DNA from 2 places in the Pseudoalteromonas sp. SWYJZ12 genome. Region 1 is predicted to be linked to the other one. Evidence: predicted binding sites of a transcription regulator. Region 1 holds the regulator's gene; the other holds the start of a gene.

Region 1 (3,431 bases):
GGACGGGCTGCACTTAATTTAACGTTACCACCAGAAGTGCCTGCTCCCTTGCCTACACGGCCAACATTTTTATTTTGCCCTGGTTTTACAAGTTCAAACACTCGCTCAAAATCAGCGACTAAATCGTGTATATCTTCAATACCTACCGAAATACGAATAAGCGTATCGCCCACACCCGCTTCTAAACGTGCTGTTGCCTCCATACCTGCGTGCGTCATAGTTGCAGGGTGACAAATTAAGCTCTCTACGCCACCTAGTGACTCAGCTAAACTAAACGTTTTAAGGCTAGTTAAAAATGCCGCAGCGTCATTTATATCGCCTTTAATATCAAAACTAACCATGCCACCAAAACCAAGTTGCTGTGCTTTAGCCAGCTCATGCTGAGGATGCGACTCAAGACCTGGGTAGTAAACTTGGCTTACATATTCAGAGCTTTCAAGGTACTTAGCTATTGCCAGTGCATTTTCTTGATGCTGCCTTAGGCGCACATTTAAAGTACGTAAACCACGAAGCGTTAAATAGCTATCAAAAGGCGCACCCGTAATACCAATGTTATTAGCCCACCAAGCAAGCTCATCGCCTAACTCTTGTGTTGCGGCAATAACAGCGCCGCCTACTACATCTGAGTGTCCGTTAATGTATTTAGTGGTTGAATGCACCACAATATCTACACCAAACTTAATAGGATTTTGTAAAGCAGGCGACAAAAACGTGTTATCTGCAGCCACCAATGCACCGCATTGCTTAGCCACATCGGTAACCGCTTTGATATCTGTTAAACGAAGTACTGGGTTACTTGGGGTTTCTATCCAAATAAGCTTAGGTTTAATTACTAAAATTTGTTGAAGGCTTTCTTCTTTTGTTAAATCTAATATTTCGAGCTTTAGTAGTCCGCGTTTTTGTAAAGATGTAAATAAACGATAGCTGCCACCATAACAATCATGCGGAATTACTAACGTATCGTCACTATTAAGTAGCTGAGTAGCTAAATGCACGGCAGCCATGCCTGTAGCTGTAATTATGCCACGAGCGCCACCTTCAAGCTTAGCAAGCGTCTCAGCTAAAATATCACGATTAGGATTACCGCTACGACCATAATCATACTCACGCTTAGTATCAAAGTCGGCAAACGAATAAGTAGTCGATAAATAAATTGGCGGTACCACCGCACCATGATGTTTATCAGCATCAACGCCGTTACGTACAGCAATGGTCGCTTTGTTTTTTTCGCTCATATTCGTCACCTGATTAATTTGGATGTTTAGACGTCTAAAAGAGTAAGTTATCCGTTTTGATAAGTCAAAGTATTTTAAAGCTCTAGATGGCTAAAAGTAGAAGGGGCCTCTGCGAATAACACATTTTAGCTCACAAAAGTGTGCTTATCTTTACACCTACAATAGGCTTATTAAGATAGATCGGTATCTATTATTTGACTATCTTTTTTAAATCGATAGAATTTCACGCATATTTACACGCTTTTTATACCGTGTGAGAAATTAATAATCTGAGGCAACGATACATCTTATGGCTAAATGGAATGGTGAGTATATTCACCCATACGCAGAACACGGTAAAAAATCAGAGCAAGTTAAAAAGATCACCGTTTCGATCCCGCTAAATGTATTAAAGGTATTAACTGACGAACGTACACGTCGTCAAATCAATAACCTTCGCCATGCTACAAATAGTGAATTGCTATGTGAGGCATTTTTGCATGCTTTTACTGGCCAACCTTTACCAAATGACGATGACTTACGTAAAGATAACGCCGAAAAAGTGCCAGAAGAAGTTAAAAAAATAATGCAAGAAATGGGTCTAGAAGTACCCGTTTTAAACGAAGAATAAATATTACAAAGACAAAAAAAACCTCAGTAATTACTGAGGTTTTTTTATGTCTAAATTTTATTGCATAGCTCTACTGTATAGATTTACTGCATATAGTTTTCAGGTAGCTCAATTTGTGCAACACCTGACTCAATAGCAGCAAGTGCAACAGCTCTTGCTATACGCGGCAGTAAACGTGGATCCATTGGTTTTGGAATAATATACTGCGCACCAAATTCTAGTTTATCTACACCAGCGGCTTTTAAAACTTCTGCAGGTACTGGCTCTTTGGCAATACTTCGAATAGCATCTACTGCAGCAATTTTCATTTCATCGTTAATAGCGCTTGCACGTACATCAAGCGCACCACGGAAAATAAACGGGAAACATAAAACATTATTAACTTGGTTAGGGTAATCAGAGCGCCCTGTTGCCATGATTAAATCGTTGCGTGCGCCGTGCGCAAGTGCAGGATCAATCTCAGGATCTGGATTTGAACATGCAAACACAACTGGTTTTGCAGCCATTAGCTTTAAATCTTCAGCCGCTAATAAGTTAGGGCCAGAAACACCCACAAATACATCTGCATCTGCAATTACATCTTGCAATGTACGCTTATCGGTATTATTAGCAAAAAGCTGTTTGTATTCATTTAAGTCATCGCGGCGGGTATGAATAACACCTTTGCGGTCAAGCATATAAATGTGTTCACGCAGTGCGCCACACTTAATTAACAGCTCCATACACGCAACAGCGGCAGCGCCTGCACCTAAACATACAATAATTGCATCTTCAATTGACTTACCTTGTACTTCTAGCGCATTTAACATACCAGCAGCCGTTACAATGGCAGTACCGTGTTGATCGTCATGAAAAACAGGAATACTACAACGCTCTATTAATGCTTTTTCTATTTCAAAACACTCTGGTGCTTTAATATCTTCAAGGTTAATACCACCGAATGTGTCGGCAATGTTGGCAACCGTATTAATAAAGTCTTCTGTTGTTTTGTGCTTAACTTCAATATCGATAGAATCAAGCCCTGCAAAACGTTTAAACAATAACGCTTTGCCTTCCATTACAGGCTTAGACGCTAAAGGACCTAAATTACCAAGGCCTAGAATTGCAGTACCATTAGTAATAACCGCAACCATGTTACCTTTACCAGTATATTTATAAGCATTTGCAGGATCTGCAGCTATTTCACGTACAGGTTCGGCAACACCTGGGCTATACGCAAGTGCAAGATCATGAGCCGTTTCAGCTGGTTTTGTAAGCTCAATGCTAATTTTACCTGGTACGGGATGTGAGTGGTAATGTAGTGCTTGTTCACGAAAGTCAGACATAACGCGATGGTATCCTGCAATTTAAGTTAAAGTGAGAGATGGAGTCTTGGGGTACGATACCCTTATTATTTTTAAATTCCAAGCAATATCAGGTCTATCCTGTTATATGCTATATCCTTTAATTTTAAGAGGTTTTTCAGTAACTTTGCAGGATTATATCAACATTTAATAAATAAAAATTCACCTAAAAAGTAAGTTTTAAGGTGCTTTTATGCCTATCAAAATCTTATAAAATGTATACTTAAAGTATCAGCATAAACT
Region 2 (3,431 bases), on a different contig from region 1:
AGTAAGCGATAAAAGCAAGATTAACTACATCATGGATAAAATTTCGACTGAGTATTCAAAAGCCTTACTCAAAGAAGACGTTTGCGATTTATCGCTTAGTATTGGTTATAGTTTTACTAATAAACAAAAGCAGCCCTTTGAAGCGCTATTAAATGATGCAGACCACGCAATGTATAAAAATAAACAAGCGTACAAGCTCGCTAAAAAAGCACAATAATAAAAGGAGGTTCGTTATGACTCATGCCACACAAACTTGGCTAGTTTTTTCTGCGATAGGTTTTATTTTTTCCTTAGCAATAATAAGCTTATTTGAAACGTTCCCTAGCATTAGATTTATATCTAATGAGGGAATAATTTTTGGTGTTATGTGCTCCTCTATGGGGTTTGCCTTAAAAAGGCTTGAGAGTAATAACCAAAAACACCTTCAATAAATAGCTTAAGCTGCAAATCTTTACTTGTATTTATTAATTAATTTTTCAAAGAACGGACATAAAAAAGCAAGCCATGAGGCTTGCCAAGAAGGGTGTTAATTAGCTCTTACCTAGCCTTTAAGCTATTAGCTTTTCCGCAAGGTTTAATTCCATAATGGCTTTTAATAAACGGTATAAGTTAATTGACGCGTCAATTTCTTCTTTACGGTTTGTTAAGCTTTCAATATTTAGGCCCAGCGGTACATCTAAATGCGCACAGCTTTTAAGTATTAAGTCGAGGTTTTCGCGGCAAATACGGACTGATTCGCTTAATGTATTGTCTGCATCAAGCATGCGCCATTTAGTTGCCTCTGGCACTGAGATACCCAACCATTGCATAAAATCTAAGGTTTTTTCGCCGCCGCACGGGGTAAACGTTAATATAATACGTTGAGGTGTAATACCCTGTGCTTTACACGTACGTGCGTAGCTAGTAATTAGCTCTATAGTAGCTTGTGCGTCGTAAACAGCTTGCGATATAAAAAACTGACAACCTTGTGCTGTTTTTTCTATTAATCGTTCGTGCTCATTTCGTTTGCTTGAATGGCGCTCGGCAATAGTAACGCCACCTAAAAAGAAATCATCTGACTGCTCAGCCATCGCTTTATAAGCATCTGGCAGGCTTAGCTTTATATCGCCTATCGATGATGGGCTACCTACTAAAACAACATTTTGTAAATCGTAGTCGTTTTTAGTTTCACTTAGCCAATCTTTAAATTCGCCTACGCCACGCTGCGCCACACTCTTATAAGTAATTACATCTTGTGCAGATAAATTACGAAGTAAATGGCTGTATTCACGCGGATCAACGGTTTGTTTAAACGCAAATGGGCGGTCTTGGTTAGTTCGGCTGCTTTCGTCTTGAATGTCGTAAATTATCACACCGTCGTATTCAATTTCGTGTAAGCGACCTAATAGCTTTTCTGCAATGGTTTTTAATTGCGCTTTATCGGTGCCAATTTTAGGCGGGGTAGTACCAATAAGATAAACACCTTGGTTGGTGTCCACTATCTTCTCTTTTAGTGATAAAGCCATAATCCTCATTCCAGCTAAGTTTGTTTTGATGGATTTAATATAGCAGCCATTTAGACGTCTAGATAGATTTATTTAATGAAAGTTTTTCAACTAACATGATGTTTATTCATAGTGCTTGTTCCTATAATTTATAATTGACACAGTTGTTTACATAATAAATTCCCTTTGGGCTCTTATATTTATTGGCTTTGGGGCATAATCGAGAGTGAGTTAGTATTAAATCTGACAACAAATTTGCTCAATTTAAAAAGGGACAACAATGAAATTTAAATTATTAGCAACCAGCTTAGCGGTATCGCTGGCGTTAACAGGTTGCGCCATGCAACAAAACCAAAGCACGCAAACAACAGCACAACAAGAACAAGTAAATAAAGCTGATGATCGTGTTTTTTCGCAAGATTATTTAATTGAAGAGCTAGAAAATGGCTTGCGTGTCATGGTTGTTAAAACCGATTACCCTGATGTGGTGTCGCTGCAAATTCCGGTATCGGTTGGGTCGCGTAACGAAGTTGAAGAGGGCAAAACAGGCTTTGCTCACTTTTTTGAACACATGATGTTTAAAGGCTCACAAAAATACCCTGAAGATGTGTATTCAGACATATTAAAAAATTCAGGTGTTGATAACCGCGCCTATACAACAAACGATTTTACAAACTACCATTTAAACTTTTCAAAGCAGCATCTTGATAAAGTACTTGAGCTTGAAGCTGATATTTTTCAAAACTTAACTTACACCGAAGAGCAATTTAGAACAGAAGCACAAACGGTAAAAGGTGAGTACTTAAAAAACAACGCGAGTCCAATTCGTAAATTATTAAGCGCTGTACGCGAAGAAGCGTTTGATAAGCACACGTATAAACACACCACTATGGGCTTTTTTAAAGACATAGAAGCCATGCCAGATCAAATGGCGTACGGTAAAGAGTTTTTTGCTAAATTTTATAAGCCTGAGTATGTGTCACTTGTTATTGTGGGCGATGTAGACCCACAAGCAACAATGGCAATGGTTAAAAAGCATTGGGGCAGCTGGAAAAAGGGTAACTATGTTGCTGACATTAAAGCAGAGCCTGTTCAACAAACACCAAAATATTTGCACCAGCAAGATGAAGCGCTACCAGGGCATTGGTTACTTGTATCCTACAAAGGCGCTGCGTGGGAGCCTGCTAAAAAAGACAGAGCGGCGCTTGATTTAATCTCACAGCTTTATTTTTCAAGTAATTCAGATTTATATCAAGAGCTAGTGGTCGACAAACAAATTGCCAGCCAAATGTTTACCTATAACCCAGAGACCAAAGATCCGGGTTTATTACACGTATTTGTTAAAGTAGAAAACGCAGATGATTTAGCCACTGCACGCGATGCAATTAACCGAACTTATGCAAAAGCACGCACTGAGCTTGTTGATGAGCAAAAGCTGAGTGATTTAAAATCGAACCTTAAATACAGCTTTATAAATGGCTTAGACTCGTCGCAAGCGATTGCATCAACCCTTGCCAGCTACATGCATTTTGAGCGCGATCCTGAGGTTATAAACCAGCTGTATAAATCGGCAGATAACATTACCAGCGCAGATATTAAAGCCGTTGCTAATAAATACTTTACTGATAACACACGTACCACATTAACAATGTCGGCACTTGATAAAGCTCCAGGTTTTGAGCAAGAAGTTGATTTAAATGCGCTTACTGCAAAGCTTGAACAAGCACCTACGGCACCTGTATTTAAAGTACTTGATAAAACCAATAGCTCGCCATTAATTGATGTTAACTTTTTATTCAATACCGGTGCGGCTGCCGACCCACAAGGCAAAAAAGGTGTTGCTGCGTTAACTGCGGCTATGCTTGCACAAGGTGGCTCAGAGGCGACAAGCTATAAAGATATTCAAAAAGCACTTTATCCGCTTGCGGGTAGCTTTGGCTATCAAAT

What was found. Region 1 encodes MetJ, which represses methionine synthesis genes. Its sites were predicted from a motif close to TAGACGTCTAGACGTCTA; they were not measured.
Positions count from the first base shown of each region.
Region 2: I6F42_RS09395 (methylenetetrahydrofolate reductase) is a predicted target of MetJ. The motif match lies at 1,549-1,566, and genes of this name have one in related genera.

Region 1 covers NZ_JADYXH010000007.1:99,510-102,940, forward strand. Annotated here, with positions in the region: gene metB (cystathionine gamma-synthase) at 1-1,235, opposite strand, end outside; gene metJ (met regulon transcriptional regulator MetJ) at 1,525-1,845, shown strand; gene I6F42_RS10740 (malic enzyme-like NAD(P)-binding protein) at 1,929-3,170, opposite strand.
Region 2 covers NZ_JADYXH010000006.1:37,059-40,489, forward strand. Annotated here, with positions in the region: gene I6F42_RS09385 (sensor domain-containing diguanylate cyclase) at 1-217, shown strand, start outside; gene I6F42_RS09390 (hypothetical protein) at 234-431, shown strand; gene I6F42_RS09395 (methylenetetrahydrofolate reductase) at 549-1,505, opposite strand; gene I6F42_RS09400 (pitrilysin family protein) at 1,765-3,431, shown strand, end outside.